Halobaculum roseum: one gene and its partners. The protein of the gene in region 1 binds, or shares a complex with, the protein of each later gene. Links are inferred from orthologs where the notes say so. Each region holds a gene or a part of one and is shown in the gene's direction. Other genes may lie near its edges. The genes, in order: tuf, rpl12p and K6T36_RS01640.

What was found.
Region 2: the proteins of tuf (region 1) and rpl12p are in contact, whole or in part, in a crystal structure (PDB 3WY9), measured with the Pyrococcus horikoshii proteins. The link is inferred for Halobaculum roseum from one-to-one orthologs. Residues at the interface, in WP_010885563.1 of Pyrococcus horikoshii: Lys125, Glu126, Phe129, Arg132, Thr133, Lys165, Leu166, Thr169, Lys324, Gln326, Leu359, Ala360, Ile369, Glu372, Ile384, Ile422, Ser423, Gln425; in WP_010886059.1 of Pyrococcus horikoshii: Glu96, Glu97, Leu100, Leu103, Ser104, Ala105, Leu106, Phe107, Gly108.
Region 3: the proteins of tuf (region 1) and K6T36_RS01640 are in contact, whole or in part, in a crystal structure (PDB 7CSL), measured with the Pyrococcus horikoshii proteins. The link is inferred for Halobaculum roseum from one-to-one orthologs. Residues at the interface, in WP_010885563.1 of Pyrococcus horikoshii: Val16, Lys20, Ser21, Lys62, Arg65, Glu66, Arg67, Gly68, Val73, Ala74, His75, Ile88, Asp89, Ala90, Pro91, Gly92, His93, Asp95, Phe96, Lys98, Asn99, Gly103, Ala104, Asp227, Val228, Tyr229, Ile231, Val234, Val237, Val239; in WP_010884146.1 of Pyrococcus horikoshii: Phe4, Leu6, Val7, Val9, Arg11, Met13, Pro14, Thr15, Asp16, Pro17, Leu38, Ala39, Lys40, Glu44, Pro45, Ile46, Ala47, Phe48, Gly49, Leu50, Tyr56, Leu58, Arg60, Asp61, Glu62, Glu63, Tyr65, Ser66, Phe67, Asp68.

What each region holds. Positions count from the first base shown.
Region 1 is NZ_CP082286.1:2,436,590-2,446,271, reverse strand. Bases 3,165-5,986 are described here. They hold tuf (translation elongation factor EF-1 subunit alpha), read left to right. Parts: upstream 3,165-3,853; coding sequence 3,854-5,119; downstream 5,120-5,986. Other genes in these bases: K6T36_RS12390 (rhomboid family intramembrane serine protease), read left to right, coding at 5,573-5,986; rpsJ (30S ribosomal protein S10), read left to right, coding at 5,120-5,434; K6T36_RS12405 (homoserine dehydrogenase), read left to right, coding at 3,165-3,604. Outside these bases: K6T36_RS12415 (elongation factor EF-2), read left to right, coding at 1-1,591; K6T36_RS12410 (amino acid-binding protein), read left to right, coding at 2,004-2,633; more of K6T36_RS12405, read left to right, coding at 2,630-3,164; more of K6T36_RS12390, read left to right, coding at 5,987-6,181; K6T36_RS19080 (hypothetical protein), read left to right, coding at 6,494-6,616; K6T36_RS12380 (PD-(D/E)XK family putative nuclease), read left to right, coding at 6,795-7,307; K6T36_RS12375 (DUF7845 domain-containing protein), read left to right, coding at 7,304-8,977. UniProt on the Methanocaldococcus jannaschii protein: GTP hydrolase that promotes the GTP-dependent binding of aminoacyl-tRNA to the A-site of ribosomes during protein biosynthesis.
Region 2 is NZ_CP082286.1:311,061-320,779, reverse strand. Bases 6,861-9,719 are described here. They hold rpl12p (50S ribosomal protein P1), read left to right. Parts: upstream 6,861-8,044; coding sequence 8,045-8,395; downstream 8,396-9,719. Other genes in these bases: K6T36_RS01650 (tripartite tricarboxylate transporter permease), read left to right, coding at 8,574-9,719; K6T36_RS01660 (50S ribosomal protein L10), read left to right, coding at 6,984-8,027; K6T36_RS01665 (50S ribosomal protein L1), read left to right, coding at 6,861-6,987. In the rest of the region: K6T36_RS01695 (carbohydrate ABC transporter permease), read right to left, coding at 1-439; K6T36_RS01690 (extracellular solute-binding protein), read right to left, coding at 497-2,005; K6T36_RS01685 (TrmB family transcriptional regulator), read right to left, coding at 2,243-3,307; K6T36_RS01680 (aldo/keto reductase), read right to left, coding at 3,426-4,403; K6T36_RS01675 (aldo/keto reductase), read right to left, coding at 4,494-5,462; K6T36_RS01670 (50S ribosomal protein L11), read left to right, coding at 5,614-6,102; more of K6T36_RS01665, read left to right, coding at 6,349-6,860. UniProt on the Methanocaldococcus jannaschii protein: Forms part of the ribosomal stalk, playing a central role in the interaction of the ribosome with GTP-bound translation factors.
Region 3 is NZ_CP082286.1:302,126-311,750, reverse strand. Bases 1-2,765 are described here. They hold K6T36_RS01640 (elongation factor 1-beta), read left to right. Parts: upstream 1-1,132; coding sequence 1,133-1,399; downstream 1,400-2,765. Other genes in these bases: K6T36_RS01630 (biotin--[acetyl-CoA-carboxylase] ligase), read right to left, coding at 2,134-2,765; K6T36_RS01635 (universal stress protein), read left to right, coding at 1,599-2,045; K6T36_RS01645 (HVO_2753 family zinc finger protein), read left to right, coding at 945-1,130; K6T36_RS01650 (tripartite tricarboxylate transporter permease), read left to right, coding at 1-801. In the rest of the region: more of K6T36_RS01630, read right to left, coding at 2,766-3,120; K6T36_RS01625 (universal stress protein), read right to left, coding at 3,207-3,659; K6T36_RS01620 (bifunctional metallophosphatase/5'-nucleotidase), read right to left, coding at 3,756-5,297; K6T36_RS01615 (YcaO-like family protein), read right to left, coding at 5,802-7,520; transcriptional regulator TbsP, read right to left, coding at 7,602-8,420; K6T36_RS01605 (hypothetical protein), read right to left, coding at 8,795-9,625. UniProt on the Methanocaldococcus jannaschii protein: Promotes the exchange of GDP for GTP in EF-1-alpha/GDP, thus allowing the regeneration of EF-1-alpha/GTP that could then be used to form the ternary complex EF-1-alpha/GTP/AAtRNA.

The sequences.
Region 1 (9,682 bases):
CGTCGGGTTCGGCTCGGCGCTGTACAAGTGGGGCGTCTCGCTCCCGTCGATGCAGCGCACCGGCATGTCGTTCGCGGACATCATCGAGCTTGAGCAGGACCACAAGCGCCAGGAGCTCCACGAGCGCACGCCGCTTTCGGACGTCGTGCTCGACATGGTCGCCGAGCACTTCCCGAACCCGCTGAAGGCGCAGCCGTTCCGCATCCCGCGCATCTGGCGCGGCGACGACGACTCCGACATCGCCGAGGACATGCGGACGGTCAACCGCGAGGGCGACATCGTCTTCATGGCGACCGACATCGGGATGGACCCCCACGCCGGCGAGATCGCGACGGGTCGCGTCTTCTCCGGCACGCTCGAGAAGGGCCAGGAGCTGTACGTCTCCGGCACCGCGGGCAAGAACCGCGTCCAGTCGGTCGGGATCTACATGGGCGGCGAACGCGAGGAGCTCGACCGGGGCGTCCCCGCGGGCAACGTCGCGGCCGTCACCGGCCTGAAGGACGCCATCGCGGGCTCCACGGTCTCCGACAAGGAGATGACGCCGTTCGAGTCGATCGAGCACATCTCCGAGCCGGTCATCACCAAGAGCGTGGAGGCGAAGTCGATGGACGACCTGCCGAAGCTCATCAAGACGCTCCAGCAGGTCGCCAAGGAGGACCCGACCATCCGCGTGGAGATCAACGAGGACACCGGCGAGCACCTCATCTCCGGGCAGGGCGAGCTCCACCTCGAGGTCATCACCCAGCGGATCCAGAAGAACCAGGGCATCCCCGTTCAGACGGGTGAGCCCATCGTCGTCTACCGCGAGCAGCCGCAGGAGGCCTCCCGCGAGGTCGAGGGCGTCTCGCCGAACCGCCACAACAAGTTCTACATCACCGTCGAGCCGATGGCGGACGACATCGTCGAGACGATCCAGCGTGGCGAGGCGTCGATGAGCATGCCCGAACTGGAGCGCCGCGAGGCGCTGCAGGAGGCCGGCATGGACAAGGACACGTCCCAGAACGTGGAGCACATCCACGGGACGAACGTCCTCATCGACGACACGAAGGGGATCCAGCACCTGAACGAGACGATGGAGCTGGTCATCGAGGGCCTCGAGGAGGCGCTCGACGACGGTCCCCTCGCGGCCGAGCCCGTGCAGGGCGCGCTGCTGCGCCTGCACGACGCGCGGCTGCACGAGGACACCATCCACCGCGGTCCGGCGCAGGTCATCCCCGCCGTCCGCGACGCCGTCCACCGCGCGCTCATCGACGGCGAGGTGCGCCTCCTGGAGCCGATCCAGGACGTCCGCATCGACGTGCCCAGCGAGCACATGGGCGACGCCTCCGGCGAGATCCAGGGCCGCCGCGGCCGCGTCGACGACATGTACCAGGAGGGCGACCTCATGGTCATCGAGGGCATCGCGCCCGTCGAGGAGATGATCGGCTTCTCCAGCGACATCCGCTCGGCCACCGAGGGCCGCGCCTCCTGGAACACGGAGAACGCGGGCTTCCGCGTGCTCGTGGACAACCTCCAGCGCGAGAAGATCATGGAGATCCGCGAGCGCAAGGGCATGAAGCTCGAGCTGCCGCAGTCGATCGACTACATCTGAGGTCCCGCGCCGACCGCCGCGGTCGGTCTCGGTCTGTCTTTCTCTCCGGCGCTCTCCCGCTGGCTCCCCCAACGAGCGGTGCTGCCGGCGAACGAACCGTCGACGCGGCCGACGAACCGTCGGCGAGACCCTCGATCCGCCGAGAGACCGTCGGAGATCTCACAGGATCGTTCGAACACTGGCAAGCATCGCCACGGTGGAAGGCTTATCACCTCCCCGTCTACACAGGACAACTATGCCAAGTGGCACGACCCACGGTCGGCGCGACGGCTGCGAACGAGCGACCCAGCCCCGCACGCCGATCACAATTATCGGGTCCACGACCACACCCCCCGACGGAACACGCTCGACGGCGGCGGCCGACGACGCGGCGCCGACGGGGACGCGCGCGGACGAACGGAGGGCCCGATAGATGCCCTCGGAGTCGACGCCAGCCCCCGACGAGCAGCCGGTGGACGCGGCGGACGACGGCGGTACCGAGAGTGACGGCGACGACGCGGCGGAGACGGACGGCGGCCACGAGACGGAGCTGCAGGCGCACACGATCCGGCTCGAGCTGGTCGACGAGCCGGGGCAGCTGCTCGGGGCGCTGAAACCCATCGCCGACAACGGCGCGAACCTGCTGTCGATCTTCCACGAGCGCGGGAGCCTCACCCCGCGGGGACGCATCCCCGTCGAGGTCGACATCGAGTGTCCGCCCGACCGGTTCGAGGGGATCCTCGATGACCTCCGGGAGCGCGGCGTCAACGTGATCCAGGCCGACGCCGAGGAGTACGGCGACGAGGTGACGGTCGTCCTCGTGGGCCACCTCGTGGACACGGACCTGTCGGACACGCTCAAGAAGATCCAGGACTGCTCGGGGGCGTCCGTGGCCGACATCGACCTGTCGGCGCCGGCGGGCGCCGGGTCGTCGGCGCACTCCAGCGCCCGGCTTCGCCTGCGGGCACACGCCGGCGAGACCGCCAGCGTGATCGAGACGGTCCGGGAGGTCGCCGCCGAGAAGGACATCGACGTGATCGCGCCGCTGGAGGGCCGCCGATGAGGCTCTGTGTCCTCGGCGCCGGCGCGGTCGGCCGGGCGGTCGCGGAGTTGGCCCCCGAGTACGACAACGAGGTGACCGCGCTGGCGGACTCGTCGTCGGCGGTCGTCGACCCCGACGGCGTCGACGTGGAGGCCGCCCTCGCGCGCAAGGACGCCGGGGAGGCGCTCGGCGGCGCCTCGCCGGGCGACGCGCTAGCGGCCGAGTACGACGTGCTCGTGGAGGCGACCCCGACGACGCTGGGCGACGCCGAGCCCGGCTTCTCGCACGTGCGCACCGCGCTGGAGCGCGACAAGCACGTCGTGCTCGCGAACAAGGGGCCGGTCGCCGAGCGGTACGCCGAGGTGCGCGCGCTGGAGGCCGACTCCGCGGGCGAGGTGTACTTCGAGGCGACCGTCGGCGGCGCCATTCCGGTGTGCGCGACGGTCGACGACCTCGGGGCGAAGCACGTCTCGGCGGTTCGCGGCGTGCTCAACGGGACGGCGAACTTCGTCCTCTCGCGGATGGCCGCCGAGGGCCTCGACTACGACCACGTGCTCGCGGAGGCCCAGGACCTGGGCGTCGCGGAGGCGGACCCCTCGTTCGACGTGGAGGGAACCGACGCGGCGCTGAAGTGCGTCATCCTGGCGAACGTGTTGCGCGAGGCCGACTGCGACACCCTCGACGAGCTTCGCGAGGCCGCGGTCACGCTCGCGGACGCCGACGTGGAGGGGATCCGCGACATCCCGGGCAGCGCGCTGGAGCTGGCGGCCGAGGACGGGCGGACCGTCCGGCTCGTCGGCGAGGCGACCCGCGACGGCGTCAGCGTCGGCCCGCGGCTGGTCCCGGAGAACGGCACGCTGTCGGTGACCGGCACGCGAAACATCGTCGAGATCGACCACGAGTACGCGGGGGGGCTCGCCATCTCCGGGCGCGGCGCCGGCGGCGAGGAGACCGCCAGCGCCGTGCTGGCCGACGTGGCTCGACTGGAGTAGTTCGCTCCGTCGGCAACCGCCATTCGGTCGGTGTCGACCGATCGTTTCGAACCGATCGTCGAGGATCAAACGCCCGGAACGGGGGTCCGGCGCGGTCGGAGACGACCCGTGTAACCACCACACACGGGAGGGGTACACACGACCTAATCGCAAGCAAGCGTCGGGGTGGGCTGCCTGACGTATCGAAATGGTTTTAGGGCGTTCGGACGTTATACGTCCTTACAGAGCGCCTCAGCGCTTGATTCAACAATGAGCGACAAACCCCACCAGAACTTGGCCATCATCGGCCACGTCGACCACGGGAAGTCCACGCTCGTCGGGCGGCTCCTCTTCGAGACCGGGAGCGTCCCCGAGCACGTGATCGAACAGCACCGAGAGGAGGCCGAGGAGAAGGGCAAGGGCGGCTTCGAGTTCGCCTACGTCATGGACAACCTGGCCGAGGAGCGCGAGCGCGGTGTCACGATCGACATCGCCCACCAGGAGTTCGACACCGACCAGTACTACTTCACCATCGTCGACTGCCCGGGCCACCGTGACTTCGTGAAGAACATGATCACGGGCGCCTCGCAGGCCGACAACGCGGTGCTCGTCGTCGCGGCCGACGACGGCGTCGCGCCCCAGACCCGCGAGCACGTCTTCCTGGCCCGCACGCTGGGTATCAACGAGCTGATCGTCGGGATCAACAAGATGGACCTCGTCGACTACTCGGAGGACTCCTACGACGAGGTCGTCTCCGAGGTCGAGGACCTGCTCAAGCAGGTCCGCTTCGGCACCGAGGACGCGAGCTTCATCCCGATCTCGGCGTTCGAGGGCGACAACATCGCCGACCGCTCGGACAATACGTCGTGGTACGACGGCGAGATCCTTCTGGAGGCCCTCAACAACCTTCCGGAGTCGGAGCCGCCGACGGACGCGCCGCTGCGTCTGCCCATCCAGGACGTCTACACCATCTCGGGTATCGGGACGGTCCCCGTCGGGCGGATCGAGACCGGCGAGATGACCCCCGGTGACAACGTCTCCTTCCAGCCGTCGGACGTCGGCGGCGAGGTGAAGACGGTCGAGATGCACCACGAGGAGGTCGACTACGCGGGCCCCGGCGACAACGTCGGCTTCAACGTCCGCGGCGTCGGCAAGGACGACATCCGCCGCGGCGACGTCTGTGGTCCCGCGGACGACCCGCCGACGGTCGCCGAGACCTTCCAGGCGCAGGTCGTCGTCATGCAGCACCCGTCCGTCATCACGGCCGGCTACACCCCCGTCTTCCACGCCCACACGGCGCAGGTCGCGTGTACGGTCGAGTCGCTCGACCAGAAGCTCGACCCGTCCTCGGGCGAGGTCGCCGAGGAGAACCCGGACTTCATCAAGTCCGGCGACGCGGCCATCGTGACGGTGCGCCCGCAGAAGCCCCTCAGCATCGAGCCGTCCAGCGAGATCCCGGAGCTGGGCTCCTTCGCCATCCGCGACATGGGTCAGACCATCGCGGCCGGCAAGGTGCTCTCCGTCAACGAACGGTAAATGCCCGGACAGCAAGCGCGCGTCCGACTCGCGGGCACGAGCCCCGACGACCTGGACGACATCTGCGACGACGTCCGCGAGATCGCGGACAAGACCGGCGTGGCGCTGTCGGGTCCCATCCCGCTCCCCACGAAGACCCTCGAGGTCCCGTCGCGAAAGTCCCCCGACGGCGAGGGGACGGCGACGTGGGAGCACTGGGAGATGCGCGTCCACAAGCGGCTGATCGACATCGACGCCGACGAACGCGCGCTCCGTCAGCTCATGCGGATCCAGGTCCCGAACGACGTCTCCATCGAGATCGTCCTCGAGGACTGAACTGAGGCGCACCGGACCCGTACGGGTCCCCCGTCACCGACGACCGTTCTCATCGTTTTTCACACACGCCAGCGGCGGCGCCACCGACGGCCGCCGCCCGGCGGCACGGCTTTGTCCGCACGTCACGCAGTACTCGGCATGGCCTCCGTCCGATCGGCGACCCGAACCGGGCCGCTCCGTCCGGTCGCCGAGACGCTCGCGCTCATGGCCGCGGTGTCGGCGGCGTTCTGGGTCGTCGGGCTGCTCGCGCGCCCGCTGGCGGCGTTCCTGTTCGTCCTGTCGGCGCCGACGGTCGTCCAGCCGTGGACGCTTGTGACCAGCGTGTACGCCCACGCCGGCGTCGGCCACCTCCTCTCGAACGCGGTCGTGGTCGTCGTCGCCGGCGTTCCCGTGGCCGCCTCGACGACCCGTGCCCGGTTTCACGGCTTCGTCCTCGCGACGGGGGCGCTCGCGGGGCTGGCGCAGGTGTGGCTCGGTGGCCTGCTCGTCCCCACGGGCGTCGTGGGCATCAGCGGCGCCGCGTTCGCGCTCGTCGGCTACGTCGCCGCCGCCAATCCCGCCGCCGACGCGCTCGGGCGCGCGGCGCGACGGCTCGACGTGTCGCCGCGGGTTCTGGTCGTCGCTGTCGGGGGACTCGCGCTGGCGGTCACGGTCGTGTTCAGCCCCGCCGGAAGCGCGCTGATCGCGCATTTCGTGGGGCTGCTTCTGGGCGTCGGCGCCGGGAGAGCCCGACTGCTGCGTGTGTGACAACCGCGCGAGGGCGGGTCGAAACGGAACCCTCAAGTGTCGGCCCGGGCTTTCAGCGAGTGCGGGCTCGTAGATCAGTGGTAGATCGCTTCCTTCGCAAGGAAGAGGCCCTGGGTTCAAATCCCAGCGAGTCCACTACCCTTCGCGGTTCTCAAGAAGGTCTCGTTATTCCGGTAGTGACCGGTCTCTCTCCGCCGTTTCCGTCATAGAGTCGCGTAATAATACCCCCCTGCGCGGGAGAGTTCACAACGGGGAGTCTTCCGGGTCGCCGGAGTCGCGCGATTACAGCGAAGGATTCGGGGGGTGGTCGGCGTGAAACCGTTCGTCCGCGCGTCCCGCCTATACGACGCCGCGACCCGCGAACGGATCGCCCACCCCGCGACTGAGGCGACCGACGCCGAGGTCCGCGCGGCGATCGCGGAGGTCGAGCGATGAGCGGTGACGGCTCCCTCGCCGACTTCGGAGCTGGCACCCCAGTTCCCAAGGACAACGCCGACGGGGACGCCCCGACCGAAGACGCCGACTCGTTCGCCGATCGAGACGGTCCCGAGTGCGTCGACTGCGGCCGCTCGACTCCGACCACTGCCGAGCGACCACCGTACGGAGAGGTTCTGTGTCCGCGCTGTTGGCTCAAACGGGAGGGGTTGAAATGAGTCGGGCAACCTCCGGCGTTCCCTCGCCGAAAGAATCCGGCGAAGCCGTCGAAGCCGAGGTTATCGACCGCTTCCCCGCGCTCGAATACATCCCGGATTCCGCAGCCACGTGGTACGACGCCGAGACCACCACGGCGCTTTCACCGTCCGATGCGCTCCCGTTCGCCTCAGTTCCGATCGTCGCTACCGGAACGCCTATCGAAATCAAGTCGGCGCAGGTACGCCACAACGGTGGGGAACGCGGCCGTTTCTACCTTCGCGAACAACAGCACCGTGCGCTCCTCGATGCCGCCGGGTTCTACCTATTCGTCGTCTACGACCCCCGGCACGGCCACCCTCACTTGGGGCGGTTGCTCATCCCCGCGTCGATCGTCGACGAGTTCGTCCCCTCGTGGATCGAGGTCACCGACAGGCTGACGCACGCGAAGCTCGCGTGGTCGCGGCTTCTCGACCCCGCGGAGGTTGAAAGATGAAAGGCGTCACGCCGGCATGGCACGAGTTCGCCATGCAACTCAACTTCTCCCGCGGGCTCGATCCCTACTTCGCCGCGCACGCCGTCGTCCGCGCCTCCGGCGGCTCACGTGAAATCGAGTTCACCCGCGACGGCGAAACGTGGCTCGCGAAGCTCTACTACCAGAGTTCTGGGATTCAGCATCCCGGCGCTCGACTCCCGACCGGCACCGAGTGGGAGCTAGACACCGTTCGCGAGTTCCGGGTCACGGTCAAGCGCCGCGGCGACGAGGACGAGCCCGGCCAGCAGTCCTTCAACGCGCACCTCCGGCCCCGCTGGAAGGGGATGCGCGTCGAGAAATCGAACGGCGAGACCACCGAGCTACCCCTTCCCAGCGGGATGCGCGAGGGAGTGAACATCCGTGTGAACGGATCGAACATCCGCCCGACGCGCTACCTCCCGCTCCTGCGCGACGCCGCCCGAGCGCTCGATCTGAATCCCGACTACTTCACCGAGCCCGACGAGACGAGCACGGTCCGCGACGCCGAGCGGTACGTTCGCCTCCTGGAGGACGCGAGCGGTCCCGTTCACGCCCGCGACGGTCCGATCGCGAAGCTCGGTCATCTGCTCGAAAACGACCGGAGCGGCTACCGCAAGGTCGTGCAGAACGACACGGACGGCGAAGGCAACGACGTTCCGGGGTACTATCACACCGTCACGCTCGGTCCGGGGCGCGTCGCTGAAGCGTGGCCCAACCACGAACTCCCGAAAGAGATCAAGCACTACCGCGCCCGTCACGCCGAGCCGCTCGACGAGGACAACCCGCTGCGACACCCGAAGGTCGGCGCCTCCTATCAGGTGAACCGATGGGATGGATCGCTCGGTGTCACCGACGACGATCTCGCTCGCCTCGAACGCGAGCTAGATCAAGCGCTTCACTCGGTGCTCCGGGAAGCCGGTGTGCCGCTCGACCCGCCGGGCGGTGACGGCTCTCCTCCCTACCAACCCGATCCGTACTTCCCGGCCGAGATCGGCGACCACACTGAGCCGCCGAAACTGAATCTCACCGAGCTCGAATCTGAGCAAGAGCACGTCGTCGTTCGTGAACTCGCCAAGACCGGCGGCGTCTCACCCGTGGAAGGGGAGGTTATCGAGTACCTCCTTGCGGACGGTGGGACCGCCAGCGCCGCCGATATCGCCGAGGAACACGGCCGTCATGTCGGGTCGGTCCGCCGCGCGCTCCGGCGCATGGACGACCTGATCGATCGGAAGTACGGCGAGGTCGCACTTGCGTCTAACCACATCGCTGAGATGCTCCACAGCGCGGTTTCCGAACTCCGCGACGCGAGTACCCGCCTCTCGGAAGCGACCGGCGAGGCGCTCGTCTCGGCGACGCGCGGGCTCGATGAGACGACGAGCGCGCTCCGGACGTGGCTCGCGAAGCACGGCTGCGAAACCGAGTCTCGCGGACAGGCGATCAAGAAGCTCCGGCTCGGCGAGTTCGATCCGTCCGGACTGAGAGGGTATCAGAACGTGAAGGACGAACTACGCCGCGGACTGAGCCTGTGGACCGACGCCGGCCGAAACCCCGCTGACTTCAAGAACGCCGCGGTGATGTTCCGCAGATCTGACCGCCGGAGTCCCCAGGTGATGGACGCGACCCGTCTCCTCGAACTCCGCGAGCACGTCTAGCCGACGATCGCCCCGGCCGGCGGCCGATACGCGGCGCCGGCCGGGTAGTGGCGACTCTCTCCCGAACCCCCGAATACCGGCGATTTGAGCCCGTTTCTCCCCGAACCCTCGTTTCGTTTGGAATCTTCGAGTCGACGAGCGATCGCTTCGAGCGCGAGCGTCGACGCCGAACCGAACGGGAGGGGTTCGGTTCGCCGTTAGGGGTGTGGCTAAGGCCACCCCATCAACAGACCACCGCCCCCGCAACGCGAGCCGCAGGCGAAGCGCCCCCTCGGGGCGCGCGAAAAATTTCGGCGGAAGAAAAGAGAAACGGCGGTTAGGAAGGGACTGCGTAGTTCACACTGCTCTCGATTGACCGATACGGAGAAAGCATTTACCTAAGACGGCATCTGCGTAATTTATGAATCGTCGACAGTTCTGTCTTGGAGTAAGTGTTGTTCTTACAGCTGTTTCGGGCTGCTCAGGCAGAGAAACAGGTTCGACACCGGGAGCAGTGGCCGAATCCGGCCCTGAATCCTACCTGCCAGATTCAACCGATGTGTGGGAGTATCAGGGCACTCAAGAACACGAACCCGCTTGGTCACCATTGGGAGCGACTGACGGTGCTATCGGCCAGTACCAAGGACCAGACGGGTATTCCTACGAGTTCGTGGTGATGGATTCGGAAGAAGGATTCTCAGAAGGAAACGCGCGGAGTTTGGCTTG
Region 2 (9,719 bases), 2.1 Mb from region 1 along the record:
CCCACCGGCGTCCCCGGAAGTCCTTGTCGAGGATCAGCGCCTGCGCGAAGCCGATGACCGTCTCGATCGAGACGCTGATGATCGTGAACACCAGCGTGACCGCGATCGCACTGTTGAACATCGCGTTGACCGTCAGCGCCTGCGGCAGGAACGGCGACGGCAACAGTGCGGTCCGTTCGCCGGTGAGGATGGCCACGTAGTTCCCGAGGCCCACGAAGTTCCCGACGCTCGCCTGCCCGAAGCTGTCGGCGAACAGCGACAGGCGGAACGTCGACAACAGCGGCCAGAACGCGACGACGCCCAACAGCAGGAGCGCCGGGGTCAACAACAGGTACGCGTACTGTGTCTCCGACAGGTTCTCCATCCACCGGACGGCGCTCGCGTACGGCCCGCTCCGTGTCCCGCCGGGGAGGTCGCCCGTCTGTTGATCTGTGCTCATGCGTCTTGGTAACAATTGGAAATGATGGTCTTAAGTGTGGTGCGGGAGCCGGCCGGCTTACGCCTGGCTCTCGATCGACTCCAGCGACTCCTTCAGGTCGGTCATCGCCTGCTCCGGGCTCTTCTCCTGGCGCAGGCTGTCGTTCACCTCGCTGGCGATCTGGCTCGACTCCTGGGGCCAGACGGTCGTGACCGGACGCGGCAGGGCGGCCTCGCCGGCGACCTGCAGCGTGTCCACGTAACGGCCGATGAGTTCGAGCTCCCGGGTGCGCTCGGTGTTGATGAGGTCCGAGATGGGCGGCGTCCACCCGCCGATCTCGAACATGCGGAGGCGAACCTCGTCCTCCTGGAGCGCCCGGAACAGCTGGAGCGCGGCGCGCTTGCGGTCCTCGTTCGCGTTCGGGTTGAGGGTGAGGTGCCACCCGCCCAGCGCCGAGGTGGTCCCGCCGATGGAGCTGTACGGGGAGTCCTCCTCGGACACCGCGTACGGGATCGGCATCACGCCCAGGTCCTCGCCGAAGACGTCCTCGGCGCCGTTGATGTTGATCGAGTACGGCCAGTTGCGGTGCGCGACGACGTTACCGTTCGTGAAGGGTTCACGCGACGGCTCCTCGGTGTACTGGACGACCGCCTGCGGGGAGATCTGGTCGTACCCCTCCAGCGAGTGCTCGTCGTCCTGTCCGTGGATGAACGTCCGCATCATGCGGACCGCGTTGATCACGTTCTCCTCGTCGACGGTGACCGGGCGGTCGCCGACCGGGCCGAAGTAGTTCTCGAACTCGCCGAAGTACGACCCGCCGTGCGAGCCCATGAACTCGATGAAGTCACAGCACGCGAGTCCCTCGTAGGCGGATCCCTGCCAGGTGAAGCCGTCCTGGGTGTCGGTCGCCTCGAGCGTGTCGGTGACGACCGTCGAGAACTCCGACCACGTCATCGGCTCGGTCGCCCACGTGTCGAAGTCCTCGTCCGTGTAGCCGGCCTCCCGCATCAGGTCCTTGCGGTACTGGATGGTCGGGAAGTCGGCGAACAGCGGGATCCCGTAGAGGTCGCCCTCGGTGTCCTGCGCGGTGGCGACCATGTTCGACAGGTAGTCGCTTTGCACCTGGTCGACGATGGAACCGGGCAGCTCCTCGCTCAGGTTCGCGAGCTGGCCGCGCGCGATGAACGGGATCGTCCACCCGTTGTCCATCATCAGGACGGTCGGCCGCTCCTGGCCGGCCGAGAGGATCTGCTGGTACTGCGAGCGCCGGTCGCCCGTCGTGAACGACCCCGCGAGGAACTCGATGGAGATGTTGTCCGGGAGCCCGCCGTCCTCGTGGAGCGTCTCCTTGATGTCCTCGGCCGCGTTCGCGAAGTTGGAGTCGGCCGCGATCTGGATGGTCACGTCCTCCTCGGGCGGCTCCGTGTCGATCGGCTCGCCGGTGCCGTCATCGCCTCCACCGTTGCCACCGCCGTCACCGTTGCCGCCGCCCATACAGCCTGCAAGCCCGAGCGTGGCTCCGGCGCCGCCGGCCGCAGCGAGGTAGTCCCGCCGCGATACCCCGTTCCGTGTGTTGTCGTTAGACATCAGGGTGGTATAGGGAACAATCATTAATATAGGCTATGGCTTTTACAACAGTAGTTGTTAACAACAGTGCGGGGATGTGACGGCGGACGCTCGACGGGAGAACCGTCGTCACGGCCGTTCAGCGGCCCGCGGTCGCGACCACTCCGCCGACCCGGGTGCTGTCGAATCCCCTCGTCGATTCACGCTGCAGACGGGAGAAGCACGGTGGGGATCGCCGTGTGGCTCGCGTGTATTCGTTCACTCGATCGGCGCGTCGACGATCGTGAGTCTCGTTCCCTCGACGTCCTCGACGATCGCGCCCCACCCGCCGACGCTGACGTGTTCGCCGTCGACGTCGAGGTCGACCGTGACCTGTCCGGCCAGCTCGAAGCCGGTGTCGGCCTCCGAGGCGAACGGGACCCGCACGTCGACGACGGTGCCCTCGACGGTGCACTCCTCGCCCGTGTCGGTCTCGTACCCTTCGACGCGGAGGCGAATGGGGGCGTCCCGCCAGCCCAGCTCCCGGAGGTCGCGAACGAGGTGGCGAACGTCGAGATGTTCGATGGGAAGCCCCGGCTCGCTCGCGTCGTACACGGACTTCCACGGCTCCCACAGCGTCGTGAGGAAGTACCAGTAGAACACGTACGTGTGCGTCCGGTCGTTCACGAGCACGCCGTACCGGTCGTACGAATCCGGGTGGTGGGCGAACGACGCCTGTCGCCGGTCGGCCAGCGCCACGAACGGCGCGGGAAGCGGACGGTGACGCGCCTCCATGCAGATGTCCTCGAACAGGCTCGGGTCCGGCCGCTCGTTCGCGTCGTCGGTGTGGACGGACACGCGCACCGAGACGCCCCGGTCGGTCGCGTCGCGGAGCGCGGGCGCGAGCCGTCGGAGGTTCGCGGTCGTCGTCGACAGCAGGATCTGGTGGCTCGCGTCCTCGATGAACGCCTCCGCGCGCTCGATGACGGTCCGAAAGCGCGTGACGATGCTGGCGCCGCCGGCCTCCAACTCGGGCTGTTCCCACCGCTGTTCCACCTCCTCGGCGGCCGCCTCCAGCCGGTCGGCCCGGCTCCGGAGGTCCTCCAACACGACCGACGGGCTGTGTGCCCGGGCCTGCAGCGAGCCGGCCTCGTACGTCTCGATGTACTCCCGTTCCTCCAGCGTCCGTAGCACGTCGTAGATGCGAGGGGCCGGGACGCCGCTCGCCTCCGCCACGTCGGTCGCCGACGCCGTCCCCAGCTCCAGCAGCGCGACGTACGCCTCCGCCTGGTACGGCGACAGGCCCGCCGCCTCCAGCGTCTCGACGAGCGACTCGGTCTCCATGCCGGGTGGCTGTCGTGCTGGGGGAAAACCGTACCGCCTACGGACGGGACTGCTTCTCCGACCGCGCGTGCTCGCGCGATCCGAAAGCCGTCACGCCGAGGACACCGCCCGCGCGGGCTCAGTCCTTCCCGGGTGCGGGCCACCGCGGCGTCTTGGGCGCCTCGATACGCGTCATCTCCTCGTCGGTCAGATCGAGGCCGAGGGCGGCGACGTTCTCGCGGAGGTGCTCGCTCGACCCCGGACCGATGATCGGGGCGTCCACCACGTCGCGGTGGAGCGGCCACGCGAGCGACACCTGCGCCGGCGTGACGCCCCGTTCGTCGGCGATCGCGCGGATCTCGTCCAGCACGGCCCAGTTCTCCTCGGTGAATCGGTTCCGGGTGTACTCGTCCGTCTCGGCTCGGTAGCCCTCCTCGGTGTCGTCGTCGCGGTCGTACTTTCCGGTGAGGAAGCCGCCCGCCAGCGGCGACCACGGGATCACGCCCACGTCCTCGCCGGCACAGACCTCCAGCAGGTTCGCCTCCTCGTGGCGGTCCACGGCGTTGTACTCGGGCTGCATGCAGGCGAAGCGCTCGTAGTCCTCGATGTCGCTGGTGTAGAGGGCCTTCGTGAACTGGTAGGCGGTCATCGTGGAGGCGCCGATGTACCGAACCCGACCGGTCTCGACGAGGTGATCGAGGGCCGCGAGCGTCTCCTCGATCGGGGTGTCGTCGTCCCAGCGGTGGATCTGATACAGGTCGATGTAGTCGGTGTCGAGTCGGTCGAGGCTGGCTTCCACCTGATCGAGGATGTGCTTGCGCGAGAGGCCCGAGCCGTTCGGGCCGTCGAACATGTCCCAGTACACCTTTGTGGCGAGGACGAGCTCGTCGCGGTTGGCGGAGGCGACGGCGTCGCCGACGATCTCCTCGCTTTCGCCGGTGGAGTAGACGTTCGCGGTGTCGAGGAAGTTGATCCCGAGATCGAGCGCCTCGTGGATCAGGTCGACGCTCGCGTCGCGGTCGTTCATCATCCACGGTTCCCCGGATCCGAAGTTCATACAGCCGAGACACAACCGGGACACGTCGAGCCCCGTGTCGCCGAGCTTCGTGTACGTCATCCCGTCGAACTCGTGTGCGTCGCTCACGCGACACACGGACTCGGCGCAGATAGATAATCGTCCCGGCGGGAGAGGCGGATACCGCTCGGGCTACGGACCGGGGTACCGCGGCGTCTTCGGCTCGGCGATGCGCTCGACCTGCTCGGGGCTCAGGTCGACCGAGATCGCGCCGACGTTCTCGCGGAGGTGCTCGATCGATCGCGGGCCGATGATCGGCGCGGTGACGACCTCCCGTTCGAGCAGCCACGCGAGCGCCACCTGTGCGGGCGTCGCGTCGACCTCCTCGGCGACGCTCCTGACGGCGTCGAGTACGGCCCAGTTCTCCTCGGTGAAGTACCCGCGGACCGACTCGGAGGCCGCCCCGCGGGTGCCGTCGGTCGGCTCCGAATCCCGGTCGTACTTTCCGGTGAGGAAGCCGCCCGCCAGCGGCGACCACGGGATCACGCCGACGCCCTCGCCCTCGCACACGTCCAGGAGGTTCGCCTCCTCGTACCGGGCGACCGCGGAGTACTCGGGCTGCATGCAGGCGAAGCGCTCGTAGTCCTCGATGTCGCTGGTGTAGAGGGCCTTCGTGAACTGGTAGGCGGTCATCGTGGAGGCGCCGATGTAGCGTACGCGACCCGTCTCGATGAGGTGATCGAGCGCGGAGAGGGTCTCCTCGATCGGCGTTTCCTCGTCCCAGCGATGGATCTGGTAGAGGTCGATGTAGTCGGTGTCGAGGCGGTCGAGGCTCGCCTCCACCTGATCGAGAATGTGTTTGCGCGAGAGCCCCGAGCCGTTCGGCCCGTCGCGCATCTCGCCGAAGACCTTCGTGGCGAGGACGAGCTCGTCGCGGTCCGCGGAGGCGACGGCGGCGCCGACGATCTCCTCGCTTTCGCCGGTGGAGTAGACGTTCGCGGTGTCGAGGAAGTTAATGCCGAGATCGAGCGCCTCGTGGATCAGGTCGACGCTCGCGTCGCGGTCGTTCATCATCCACGGCCGCTCGCTGCCGAAGTTCATGCAGCCGAGACACAGCCGCGACACCTCTAGCCCGGTGTCGCCCAGCCTCGTGTACGCCATCGAGTCCGGCACGGACATACGTTCGACGCCGTCGCCGGCGGGTATAAGCGCCGCTGATCCGGCGCCCGAATGCGAGCGGTTCACACCCACGCGATCGCCGGAAGCGGTCGCAAAGACAATCCTTAAACGACGCGACGGGGAATCCGAACGTATGGCTGGAACCATCGAAGTGCTCGTTCCCGGCGGCCAGGCCAATCCCGGCCCGCCGCTCGGTCCCGAGCTCGGTCCGACGCCGGTGGACGTGCAGGCGGTCGTCTCGGAGATCAACGACCAGACCGCCGCGTTCGACGGCATGGAAGTGCCCGTCACCGTCGAGTACGACGACGACGGCTCCTTCAGCATCGAGGTCGGCGTCCCGCCGACGGCGGAACTGATCAAGGACGAGGTCGGCTTCGAGACGGGCTCGGGCGAGCCCCAGAAGGACTTCGTCGCCGACATGACCGTCGAACAGGTGAAGAAGGTGGCCGAGCAGAAGATGTCCGACCTGCTCGCGTACGACGTGAAGGCCGCCGCCAAGGAGGTCGGCGGCACGTGCGCCTCCCTCGGCGTCACCATCGACGGCGAGGACGCCCGCACGTTCGACGACCGCGTCGACGCCGGCGAGTACGACGACGTCCTCGCCGAGGAAGCGACGGCGTAACTCCGGTTCCACTTCTCGCCCCCGGCCGCCGGATTCGGCGGTCGGTTCGCGACCGCATCCCCGCCAGCGACGGCGCCGGCGACACGTCGGGCCCATGCGCCGCCGTGGCGGGCCGTGTGAACGGCTCTCGCGCCCCTCGCCCCTTCGACGGTCTTAAGTGTCGCGTGGGCGGATTCCACGGTGAGACAGGCGTACGCCTGTTTCACTGACCCGTAGGAGCATTCCTGCGTACTACGGAGGTGAAAAATGGCAGATTCAATCGAGGACGCAGTATCCCAAGCACTGGAGGACGCCCCCCCTCGCAACTTCCGCGAGACCGTGGATTTGGCGATCAATCTCCGGGACTTGGACCTCAACGACCCGTCGAATCGAGTTGACGACGAAGTCGTGCTTCCGGCCGGCACCGGCCAGGAGACACAGATCGTCGTCATTGCGGAGGGCGAGACCGCCCTGCGCGCGGAAGACGTAGCCGACAGAGTCCTGTCGGGCGACGACCTCTCGGAGCTCGCCTCCGAGGAGAACGACGCCAAGGATCTCGCCGATGAGACCGACTTCTTCATCGCCGAGGCCGACATGATGCAGGACGTGGCGTCCAACCTCGGGCGCATTCTGGGGCCGCGCGGCAAGATGCCGACGCCGCTCCAGCCCGACGACGACGTCGTCGAAACCGTCAACCGCATGAAAAACACCGTCCAGATCCGCTCGCGCGACCGCCGCACGTTCCACACGCGCGTCGGCGCCGAGGACATGACGGCCGACGAGATCGCCGACAACATCGACGTGATCGTCCGCCGGCTGGAGGCGGACCTCGAGAAGGGGCCGCTCAACATCGACGGCATCTACGTCAAGACGACGATGGGGCCGTCCGTGGAGGTGCCCGTATGAGCGCCGCAGAGGAGCGCAAGACCGAGACCATTCCGGAGTGGAAGCGCCAGGAGGTCGCCGAGCTGACCGACTTCGTCGACTCGTACGACGCCGTCGGCGTCGTCGACCTCACGGGCATCCCGAGCCGGCAGCTCCAGGACATGCGCCGCGACCTGCACGGGCGGGCCGAGCTGCGGATGTCCCGCAACACCCTCATCGAGCGCGCGCTCGACGAGGTGGACGAGGGCGTCGAGGACCTGGGACAGTTCGTCTCCGGTCACGTCGGCCTCATCGGCACCAACGACAACCCCTTCGGGCTGTACAAGCAGCTCGAGGCGTCGAAGACGTCCGCGCCCATCGGCGCGGGCGAGGTCGCCCCGAACGACATCGTCATCCCCGAGGGTGACACGGGGGTCGACCCCGGTCCGTTCGTCGGCGAGCTTCAGCAGGTCGGCGCGGACGCCCGGATCGACGGCGGGTCGATCAAGGTCATGTCCGACTCGCACGTGCTCGACGCCGGCGAGGCGGTGTCGGAGGAACTCGCCAACGTGCTCGGCGAGCTCGGCATCGAGCCCAAGGAGGTCGGGCTGGACCTGCGCGCCGTCTTCGCGGACGGCGTGCTGTTCGAGCCGGACGAGCTCGCCATCGACGTGGACGAGTACCGCGCGGACGTCCAGTCCGCCGCGGCGGCGGCGCGGAACCTCTCGGTCAACGCCGCCTACCCGACCGCCCGCACCGCGGGCACCCTGCTCGGCAAGGCCGCCGGCGAGGCGAAGTCCGTCGGCCTGTTCGCGGCCATCGAGGACGAGGAACTCATGCCCGACCTCGTGAGCCGCGCCGACGCGCAGCTGCGCTCGCTCGCGGCCGCCATCGACGACGACGAGGCGCTCCCCGAGGAGCTCCGCGGCGTCGAGGCGCCCGCGCCCGAGCCGGCCGCCGAGGCCGAGGAGGAAACTGACGAATCGAGCGACGACGAGGACACGGAAGCCGAGCCCGACGACGCCGACGACGATGACGACGACGGCGACGGAGCGGAGGGCCTCGGCGCGATGTTCGGATAAGACAACTACACAGGACCATGGAATACGTTTACGCTGCACTCATCCTGAACGAGACGGGCGAGGAGATCAACGAGGACAACGTCACGGCGGTGCTGGAAGCCGCCGGCGTCGACGTCGAGGAATCCCGCGTGAAGGCCCTCGTGGCCGCGCTGGAGGACGTCGACATCGAGGAGGCAATCGAGACGGCCGCCGCCGCGCCCGCCGCGGGCGCCTCGGCCGGCGCCGCCGGCGGCTCCGCCGACGAGGCGGAGGCCGACGACGGCGACGACGAGGCCGAGGAGGAGGCCGCCGACGAGGCCGCCGCTGACGACGACGACGAGGACGACGACGAGGGCTCGGGCGAGGGCCTGGGCGAGCTCTTCGGCTGACGCCGGCGACGCTCACTCGTCTCGACCGACTCGACCGCAGATCGCACTTCTTTCGAGGCCTACTCCCGAGGGACAGCGCCGCCGATATGAGCGACGGCCGCGGCGGCTCGCCCGTCGAGCTTCGAGCGTCGCTCGGGACCCGAGCGTTGAAACCGGATGACGGATCCACTCCGTCCCGGTGTTCCCGCTTCCCGCCGTCGTCCCGCCCGCCGGAGTTCTCGCCGCCGCCCCACCCGCCGGCACCGTTCTGCTCGCGTACACGCTCGCGGGCTGTGCGCTCGGCTGCTGCAGCGGACTGGTCCCCGGGCTGCACGCGAACAACTTCGCGTTCCTCCTGGCGGCCGCGGCGCCGGCGCTGGACGCCCCGCCGGTCCCGCTCGGCTGCGCGATGGTGGCCGCCGGCGTCGTCCACACGTTCCTCGACATCGTGCCGTCGCTGGCGCTCGGGGTCCCCGACGCCGCGATGGCGGCCGCGGCGCTCCCCGGCCATCGGTTGGTCGCGGAGGGGCGCGGGCGTGAGGCGATGCGTCTCTCGGCGGTCGGGTCGGGGCTGGCGCTGGCGACCGCGCTCCCCGCCGCGGCCGTCGTCACCGCGGGGATGCGCGTCGCGTATCCGTATCTACGCGCGTGGCTGCCGGTCGTGCTCGCGGGAGTGGCGCTGTTGCTCGTGCTCACCGAGTCGAACAACCGCCGTCGACTCGCCGGCGCGCTCTCGTTCGCGCTCGCGACGGCGCTTGGACTGGTCACGCTCGATGCGCCGACGGACCCGCTCGTCGCCGCCGGCGGGGTCCTCGCCCCGCTGTTCGCCGGGCTGTTCGGCGTGCCGGTGCTGGTCGACGCGCTCGGCGGCGCCGGCGTCCCGTCGCAGGCCGACGCCCGCCTGGGGCTGTCCGGTCGCGAGCTGACGGGTGCGGCCGCCGCCGGCGCGGGCGGCGGCGCCGCGGTCGGGTACCTCCCCGGCGTCTCCGCGGGCGTGGCGGCCGTGCTGGCGCTGCCGGCCACCGCCGGCCGCGACCCGGCGCGGGAGTACGTCGTCGCGACCAGCGGGGCGAACACGGCGACGGCGGTGTTCGCGCTGTTCGCGTACTGGTCGTTCGACGCGACGCGCTCGGGCGTGTTCGTCGCCCTCGACGGGGCGGGCGTCCCGGCCGCGCTCCCGCCGCTGCTCTCGGCGGTGGTTGTCGCGGGGGCGGTCGGAACCGTCGCGGTCGTGCTGGTCGGCGACGCCGCGCTCCGCGTCGTCGGCGGACTCCCGCACGCCCCGCTGGTCGGGGGAGTGATCGTCGGGCTGGCGCTGCTGTCGCTCGCGTTCGCCGGCCCGTTC
Region 3 (9,625 bases), 2.1 Mb from region 1 along the record:
CCGGTCGTGCTCGCGGGAGTGGCGCTGTTGCTCGTGCTCACCGAGTCGAACAACCGCCGTCGACTCGCCGGCGCGCTCTCGTTCGCGCTCGCGACGGCGCTTGGACTGGTCACGCTCGATGCGCCGACGGACCCGCTCGTCGCCGCCGGCGGGGTCCTCGCCCCGCTGTTCGCCGGGCTGTTCGGCGTGCCGGTGCTGGTCGACGCGCTCGGCGGCGCCGGCGTCCCGTCGCAGGCCGACGCCCGCCTGGGGCTGTCCGGTCGCGAGCTGACGGGTGCGGCCGCCGCCGGCGCGGGCGGCGGCGCCGCGGTCGGGTACCTCCCCGGCGTCTCCGCGGGCGTGGCGGCCGTGCTGGCGCTGCCGGCCACCGCCGGCCGCGACCCGGCGCGGGAGTACGTCGTCGCGACCAGCGGGGCGAACACGGCGACGGCGGTGTTCGCGCTGTTCGCGTACTGGTCGTTCGACGCGACGCGCTCGGGCGTGTTCGTCGCCCTCGACGGGGCGGGCGTCCCGGCCGCGCTCCCGCCGCTGCTCTCGGCGGTGGTTGTCGCGGGGGCGGTCGGAACCGTCGCGGTCGTGCTGGTCGGCGACGCCGCGCTCCGCGTCGTCGGCGGACTCCCGCACGCCCCGCTGGTCGGGGGAGTGATCGTCGGGCTGGCGCTGCTGTCGCTCGCGTTCGCCGGCCCGTTCGGGCTGGGCGTGCTCGTCGCCGCGGCCGCGGTCGGCTTCGTTCCCGTCCGGCTCGGCTGCCGACGGGTCCACCTGATGGGCGTGTTACTCGGGCCGCTCGTGATCGCGTGAGCGGTCGACGCGACAACGGTCCACAGCCGGCAAGTCGTACGCCAACGATTCGCACGACTAGGGCCCGAATGACGGAAGCCGGATCGGCCGTTCGCGCCGTCTGAAAGACAACCGTTAAAAGCCGCGCGCCGGTCTCTAGCCGTATGAGCCAGTCAGAGTCCGAGCAGCGTTCCGAGCGACGCTGCGTCTCCTGTGGCATCAACGTCGCGGGGACGGCCGCGGCGACGTTCAAGTGCCCCGACTGTGGCACGCAGATCAGCCGCTGCGCGAAGTGCCGCAAGCAGAGCAACCTCTTCGAGTGTCCCGACTGCGGGTTCCGGGGGCCGTAACGATGGGGAAGGTCGCCGCGAAGATGAAGGTCATGCCGCAGAGCCCCGACATCGACCTCGACGAGCTCCAGCAGAAGCTGGAGGAGTCGCTCCCGCAGGGCGCGGAGATCCGGAACGTCGAGCGCGACGACGTCGCGTTCGGCCTCGTCGCGCTCCTGCCGATGGTCGTCGTCCCCGACGACGCCGGCGGCACCGAGGCCGTCGAGGAGTCGTTCTCCGGCGTCGAGGGCGTCGAGAGCGTGAGCGTCGAGGAAGTCGGCCGCCTGTAGTCGACGGCGCTCGACCCCGGCACCGCGCCGGAACCGTTCGCGATTTTCGCGTGTGACGCAGTTCTCCGCGAGCCGTCGGCTCGACCAAGTTGAACGACAGACCCCCGCATTACGAATCGAAACACGAAACCACGAGACGCCGGTGCCGTCGTGCGAAGCCTTAATGCGACCCCGCCGTCTGGGTACGACAGACAGTCACATGGGGATGTACGACCGGATCCTCGTTCCGACCGACGGCTCCGACGGCGTCGAGCGCGCGGTCCGACACGCCGTCGATCTGGCGGTCCAGCACGGGGCGACCGTCCACGCGCTGTACGTCGTCAACTCGGCGTCGTACGCCGGGATGCCGATGGAGTCGAGCTGGGAGGGGATCGACGAGATGCTCCGGGGCGACGCCGAGGACGCGGTGTCGCTGGTCGAGGCGCTCGGCGACGACTACGAGGTCCCGGTCGAGACGGCGGTGATCGACGGCTCGCCGAGCCGCGAGATCGTCCGCTACGCCGAGGACAACGGCTGCGACCTGATCGTGATGGGGACGCACGGCCGCGGCGGCATCGACCGACTGCTGTTGGGCAGCGTCGCCGAGAAGGTCGTCCGGTCCTCGAGCGTGCCGGTGCTCACGGTGCGGGTCGCGGACGCGACGTAACGAGGTTTGCGTGGGAACGGGTCGAGCGTTCCGGAGGTGACGGTTCGGGATCCGCGGAGGCGACGACGTGACGTAGCGAACGCGACGTTCAGCGGTCGGCCGGCCGCAGGTGCTCGCAGTCGCCCGCGGTCACCCGGACGGTCCCCTCTTCGGTCTCGACGACGAGCGCGCCGGGGAACACGATCCCGACGGCCTCGCCCTCCACGACGCCGCCGGGGGTCTCGACGCGGACGCGCCGCCCCACGGTGTCGGCGTGCTCCTCCCACGCCGACACGGCCCCGCGGAGGTCGCCGCGGAGGTCGTCGAACTCCTCCAGGATCCGCTGGACGAGCACGCGCCGGTCGACCGGCTCGCCGCGCTCGGCCAGCAGGCTCGTCGCGTCGGCGGACGCCGGCAGGTCCGCGGGGTCGACGTTCGCGTTGAGGCCGACGCCGACGACGAGCCAGGAGACGCGGTCGGCCTCCCCCTCCATCTCGGTGAGGATGCCGCACAGCTTCCGGCCGCCGCGCTCGGTCGGTTCCGCCCCGGTCCCCTCGTCGTCGCCGACGAGCACGTCGTTGGGCCACTTGATCCGCGCGTCGACGCCCGTCTCGCGACAGGCGCGCGTCACCGCGACGGCCATCGCGAGCGTGTACGCCGGGGCATGAGCGGGGGGGACTTCGGGACGGCACACGACCGACAGCCAGACGCCGCCCGGCGGCGACACCCACTCGCGGTCGAGCCGGCCGCGCGAGGCGGTCTGCTCGTCGGCGACCACGGCAACGTCGTCCGCGCCCGCGGCCGCGAGTTCGCGGGCGCGGTCGTTCGTCGAGCCGACGGCGTCGTGGTACTCCACGTCGAACGGCGCGTCGAGGCCGTAGGCGATCGCCTCGCCGGAGTATCCCGACACATCGGTCACGACGTAGCCGGCGGCGGCACTCTCGACGGCGACGCCGGCATCGCGCAGCGCCTCGACGTGGTTCCAGACGGCCGCGCGCGACACGCCGAGGCGGTCGGCCAGCGCCGGCCCGGTCACCGGTCCGCCCGCGAGCGCCTCCAGGAGGGCCCGGCGGGTGGCGGGAACGCCGGCGTCAATGTCGGTGGCGTCGGTGGCGTCGGTGGCGTCGGTGGCGTCGGTGGCGTCGGTGGCGTCGGTGCCGCCGTTCCGGTCGTCGTCGCCCGTCACGGGTCGTCGCGGCCGCCGTTCGCGGGCGCAAGCTCCGTCGACTCCCCGTTCGCGCGGACGGTGATCACCGTCGCGTCGAGCTTCCCCTTCAGGAACGTCTCGATGTCGGGATCGGAGAACAGCTTCCGGATGGTCCGCCGCCACCGGCTCGCCTGCTTGGCGCCGATGACGACCACGTCGGCCTCCTCGGCGGCGACCTCGTCGAGGATCGTCTCCTCGACGAGGAACCCCCGGCGGACGACGTAGCGAACGGTGGGGAGCCGGCCGAACTCGCGCTCGACCGCGCGCTTGAGCTGCGTCCGGGTCACCTCCCGACCCTCCTGATACAGATCCACGTGGAGGATAGTCAACTCGGCGTCGCGCTCCTCGGCGATCCGGATCGCCTCCGACAACGTCGCCTTGGAGTGCTTCGAGAGCGGGTATCGAACCGGTACGACGACCAACGTCATTGTCGGTCGGACGCGCCGACGGGTGTAAACACTTCCTCTTGGTTCACCACTGACAGGGGCACGGCTCGATCCGCGGCCGGCGGTCGACCCCCACCGTCACTCGTCGTCGACCCGGCCGGACGCCGACGCGTCGCCAGGGTCGCCCGACTCGCCCGGGGTGTCGGCGGATGCGGCGTCGGCCCCGGTCCCCGTGGCGTCCGCGGCATCCCCCGCGTGCGCCGCGTCCTCGCCCGACACGCGCTCGATCCGGCCCTCGATCTCGGGGGCGATCCCGTGCTCGCGCACGTACTCGCCCAGCACCTCGTGTTGGATCCCGTGCTCGCCGGCGCGGTGGCGCTCCTCGATCGTCGGGAACTCGTGATCAGAGTGCAGGAGGTACTCCGGCGTCGCGACGCGGTACAGCCGCTCGGGGTCGATCGCCTCCCCGTCGACGCGCGCGTCGACGAGTTCCTCGCGGTCGTCGTCCCAGACGACGCGCGCGCCGCTGAGGTGGCCGTGCCACCAGTCGTCCTCGCCGAAATCGACGACGGAGGCGGACATCTCCGCGAACGCCGCCCGCAGCTCCGCGCCCGTGAGCTCGACGACGACGATCGGCTCCTCGAACGGCAGCACCGACAGCAGGTCCGCGAGCGTTACGTCGCCCGCGAGGTCGTCGCCCAGCCGGAGCCCGCCGGCGTTCTGCAGCCCCACGTCGGCGTCCGCGGCCCATCGGTAGGCGTCGGCGACGAGGTTGCCGAGGCGGCACTCGCCGCCGTGGACCGTCGCGTCGGTGCGGACGATCGGCTCGTCGACGTGGCCGACGACCTCGTCGAGGCCGGCGGCCGCGATGCGTTCGCGCAGTCCGTCGGCGAGGTGCTTGTCGACCGGCGCGTCGGCGGGGCTGTGGCGCGTCACGCTCGCGCCGTCGTCGTCCAGTGTCACCTCCAGCACCGTCTCGCCGTTGACGCCCGGCCGGGTGCACAGGACGCCGTCGACCTCCTCGGCGCGCTCGCTGTGGATGTGGCCGCCGAGCACGAGGTCGACGCCGTCGACCCGCGCGAGGTCGTCGTCGCCGCCGCCGAGATGGGAGACGGCGACGACGTAGTCGACGCCCCCGCCGTCGGGTTCGGCCACGCCCTCGTTGCCGGATTCCGCTCCGGCGTCGGCGTTCATCGCCGCGATCGCCTCCCGGGCGGCCTCGCAGGGGTCGGTGAACGTCATGTCGGCGGCCGCGGGGTTCAGCGAGTCCGTGCTCGGGTCGGTGACGCCGAGGAAGCCGACGCGGTCGCCGTCGACGACCTCGACCGTCCACGGGACGACGCCCTCGGCCGCGCCGAACGGCTCGCCGTCCTCGTCGCGGACGTTCGCCGACACCCACGTCTGGGGGGAGTCGGCGACGATCGCGCGGGTCGCGTCGGTGCCGAAGTCGAAGTCGTGGTTGCCGAACGTCTCCACGTCGGTGCCGACGGCGCGGAAGAAGTCGACCGCCTGGCGCCCCTTCGAGACCGTCGCCGCGACGCCGGGGGCGGTGTCGTCGCCGGACCCGACGACGGCGGCGTCCGGGCCGTCGAGGGCGGTGATCAGGCCGGCGAGGCGACCCGCCCGCTCGGGGTCGTCGTAGACGTTCTCGATGTCGGAGTAGTGGACGAACCGGGGCATTCGAGTGGGTGATCGGTGTGGGGTGGCGGGCAAGAACGCTCCGGGTTCGATCGATCGGTCGTCTTTCCTTCGTGAATCGTCGCGTGGGACGGTGATCGGAACAGTACGCTCGCTCTGGTGTGGTGGCTTGGAAAGCCCCTGCGCCGTTCGCGACCTGCGATTCGCTGTGCGCCTCGCTCGGCTCACGCCGTTCGCCGCGCTTCGGTGCTTGCTTCCTCTCGGTTCGCGAACGGCGCAGCCCCTTTCAGTCCCACCCGTCTGGACCGCAGCCACACTTACGTCGGAGCAAGCTCCGACGAACTCACACTCGCTCCGCTCACGGCTCACTTCGTTCGCCGTTCGCTATCGCGGTCTCATTCCATTCGACCGCGCACCGCTCGCGTGAGCCTCCCCAACCGATTCGCTCGTCACTCACTGCGTTCGCTCCTCGCTCATCCCTCGCGCGCGTCCGCCGCGAACGGAGTCGCGGCGGCACGCGCCACTGCGGGGTTCAGCACTACCGATTCACGGAAACGGATGATACGCCTTCTCGGGCTCCGGATCGAAGCCCATCGACGCCGAAACGGTCTCCAGCCGGTCGCCGAAGAAGGGCTCGGCGGTGAACAGCGGCTGCGCCTCCGGGACGAGCACGCGAACGCCCTCGAAGCCGAGGACCGCCACGTCGCGGGTGGTGAGGCGCGCGGCGTAGGCGTCGAGGTCGGCGTCGCCGAGGCGGTCGACGACGGCCTCGACCTCGGCGACGCCGTCCAGATCGGTCGCCTCGTCGTCGCTCACGTCCGCGGCCGGGACCGTCACCTCGGGCGAGACGAACTCCCGAACACGCTCCGGGAAGTCCGCGTACGAGCCGATCGCGCCCTCCTCCTGATTCGCCTGCTCGGGCCCCATCGCGCGCAGCTCCATCCAGTTCTGCAGCGCCTCCGCGAGCGCGCTCCGGGCCGCGGCCGCGGCGTCGAGGTCCGCGGCCGACCCCATCGCGAACCGCGGCCACTCCCCGGTTCCGGCGTCGCGGTGGACGGCCACCCCGACGACGGGCACGTCCACGTCCTGCGTGAGCAGCAGCGTCGTCACCGAGAGGTCCTCGGCGCGCGCCCGCTTGCGCAGCGTCTCGAACCCCTCGTCGTCGACGGCCAGCCCCATCGGCTCGAACGTCGAGTACCACGACAGCATCGAGGCGTCGCGCTCGACGGTCTCGTACAGCCCCGACAACGCCGCCTCGGCCGTCGAGTTCCCGAGCCCGAGCCCGGTCGTGATCGCCGGGGCGAACCGCTCGTCGGGCGGCGGGAACACGACGAACTCCGCCGGCAGCGACGCCGACTCGCGGGTCGACAGATCGATCCCGGAGATCCACGGGACGTGATCCTCGGGGTCGGGTGTCTCGGCGTCGGCCGGGCGCACGAACCGGCCCACCGGGACGGCGTCGACGACACCCGCCGTAGGCGCCGACCGGAACGACGACGCGCGGTAGGTCCCGGCACAGTAGCGCTCCAGCCCCTCGCCGATCGCCTTCGCGTACGCGGCGTCCCAGTCGGCGGCGACGCCGGCGGCGAACTCCGCACAGCGCGTGTCGGCGAACGCCGCGGTGTCGGTCGTCCGCGCGATGTAGTACGGCGCCGGCACCGACTCGCGCTCGCCCACGTCCGTGACGATCCCGAGGCGGTCGTCGACCGCGCGGTCCATCCGGTCGACGGCGTCGTCGAGGTCGACCGGCTCCGCGGGCGCGCGAAGCTCGAACCCCGTCGGCGCGGCGCCGCAGTCGCACCCCGGCGACGGGAGGAACGTCCGCTCGGCCCCGTCCACCTCGGTGACGGTGCCGGCGACCCCGTCCCCCGAGAGGTGCTGGATGGCGCGTCGGCCGGCGAGCGCCCCCGCGAAGCGGACGGCGCTTCGGGTGCCCCGCGGCGTCGCGTCCGTCGAGGGGACGTTGGCGCGAACCCGGTCGCGCAGGCAGTCGTAACAGCCGGTCTCGGCGGAGAAGACGGTGACCGCGGCGTCGAGCCCCTCGATCGCGCGGCCGCCGATCCCGCCGATCTCGACGGCGACCCAGTCGTCGACCAGCCGCGTCGCGGTGCGGAAGGTGTCGTCGCCGGTCGTGCCGACGACGACCGCGAAGTCGAACCCGTCCAGGAGGCCGGCCTCCACCTCCATCACGTTCGCCTCGATGTCGGCGAAGGCGCCCCGCAGCGGCTCGGCGGCGGGGTCGGGACCGACGATTGCGATGTCCATGCCCCGCCCGTGGGGTGAATCGCACAAAAAGATGGTCGGTCGGCGCGGTCGGCTGTCGGGGCCCGCGAACGGACTCGACGCTTAGTTCAGCAGTCGGTGGGCGACGCTCGCCAGCTCGTCGCTGGAGGCGTCGCGGAGCCTATCGTCGCCGAGCTTCAGGCGCAGGCGGGGGCGCCCCACGTCGATGGGGACCTTCTCGGTGTCGATGAGCCCCAGGTCCTCCAGGCGGGTCTTCGTCCGCGAGAAGGTCGCCTTCGAGGCGATGCCCACGTCCTCGCCCCACTTGCTGATGTCGTACAGCAGCACGTCGTTCTTCGCGGCCACGAGCAGGGAGATGGTTACCTCGTCGAGGCCGTCGCCGTCGCCGCGGGCGGTCTCCAGCGACGCGAGCACCGAGTCGAAGTCGGCGCGGGCCGCCTCGCCGATGTCCTCGTCCAGCGTCTCGCGGACGCGCGAGAGCGCCGGCGTTCGGAGGTTGAAGGCCTCCGCGTCCGCCCACTGGTCGCGGTACGTCTCGTACGCGTCGGCGGCGAACGACTCGTCGTCGGCCGCGAGCGCGGCGACGTGCTCGCCCGCCGAGACGACGGCGTACAGCTCGTCCTCGCCGGCGACGAGCGTGTTGTCCGCGTCCCCGTCGAGCTCGCGCAGCGTCATCGACCCGGCGTCGACCAGGTCGGCGGCGTCGCCGGCGACGAGGAAGTCGTCCATCACGTCCTTGAGCATGCGGCCGTCCGCGAGCACGTTCAGCGTCGGTAGCTCGTCGTCGTACTCGGATCCCGCGTCGACGAGCGACTCGATCACCGCGGCGTTGGGGTCGACGATCACGAGCTCGCCGGCCGATCGATCGAAGAGCGTCTCGAGGGCGGCGCCCATCGATCGCTCGAATACGTTCTCGGTCATAACTACGTAGAACATCGCCAGTTGGATATTTAATACTAACGGGAATACGGAGGAATCAAGCGCTCTACGTCGGGAATATGAGGGCCGGACGGCGGACGGGCCGGGGCCATGAGTGTTAAGGACACGCACGCCCATCGACCTCCATGCTTCGCTCACCCCGATCGCGAACGGGCGGATCGACACTGGCGGCGGTCGGTCGCCGTCATCCGAGACTCGCGGCGACGGCGGTGACGGTCCTGGCGTGTGTGCTGGTGCTGCTCCTGACCGCTGACGTGGCCGCGGCGGCCGACGTCGGGGTCGACCCGTCCGGTGTCGGCGACGTGTCCTCCGGGCCCTGAGGGATCGACCGCCCGCGGGTACGGTTCCCGGAGCGGCTACGACTCCCGGAGTTCTTCGGCGAGCACGTCCGACCAGCGGAGCGCGCCGTCGAACAGGACGGCCTTGTCCGCATACGAGAGGAACTCGACCAGCGCCGCGCGACCGACCGTGAACTCCCTCCGTTGGCCGAGGAGATGCGTCTCGTCGCCCTCCTGGAGGTACGGCCGGAAGAAGCCGCCGGCCATCCAGGGCGCGCCCATCGACACCGCCACGTCGAACCGATCCGACCCCGCTTCGGTCACCCGGACGTCCGTTCCGACGATGTCCTCCGACTGCGTCAGGACGTGCGTCCCGTCGCCGACGACGGCGTAGTCCTTCCCGGTCATGATCTGGCGCCGCGACTTGTCCAGCGCCCGCTCCATACAGTAGCCGGTGACGAGCAGCCTGGCGAACATCGTGCCGACCGTCGCCGCCTGCCCGTCGAGCACCTCGCTGAAGGTGACCGCGCCGGCGACGCTCCCCTTCCGGATCAGCTCGATCCCCTCGTGGAAGGAGCCGCAGGCGTTCAGGAAGAACGTCTGTGCGTTCGACGCCGAGAGGCTCGACGCCGAGAGGTAGCCGTCGGTACACCGGAGCCCCTCGCGCTCGCAGTGGCCGATGTAGTGAACGAGGTCGGTCCGCGACTCGAACACGGAGGCGAGTTCGTCGACGGTGAGGTGTTCCTTCAACGTGAGGTCGAGGTCGAGCGCCTCGGCGCGCTCGCGGTAGTGGGCGGCGACGCCGTCGTGCTCCTCGCGCATGTCCCCGTCGTTCAAGATCGCGACGATCGAGATCGGCTCGCCGGCCGCGTCGAGGTACCGCCCCCGGTTCTCGTACGCCTCCGGGAC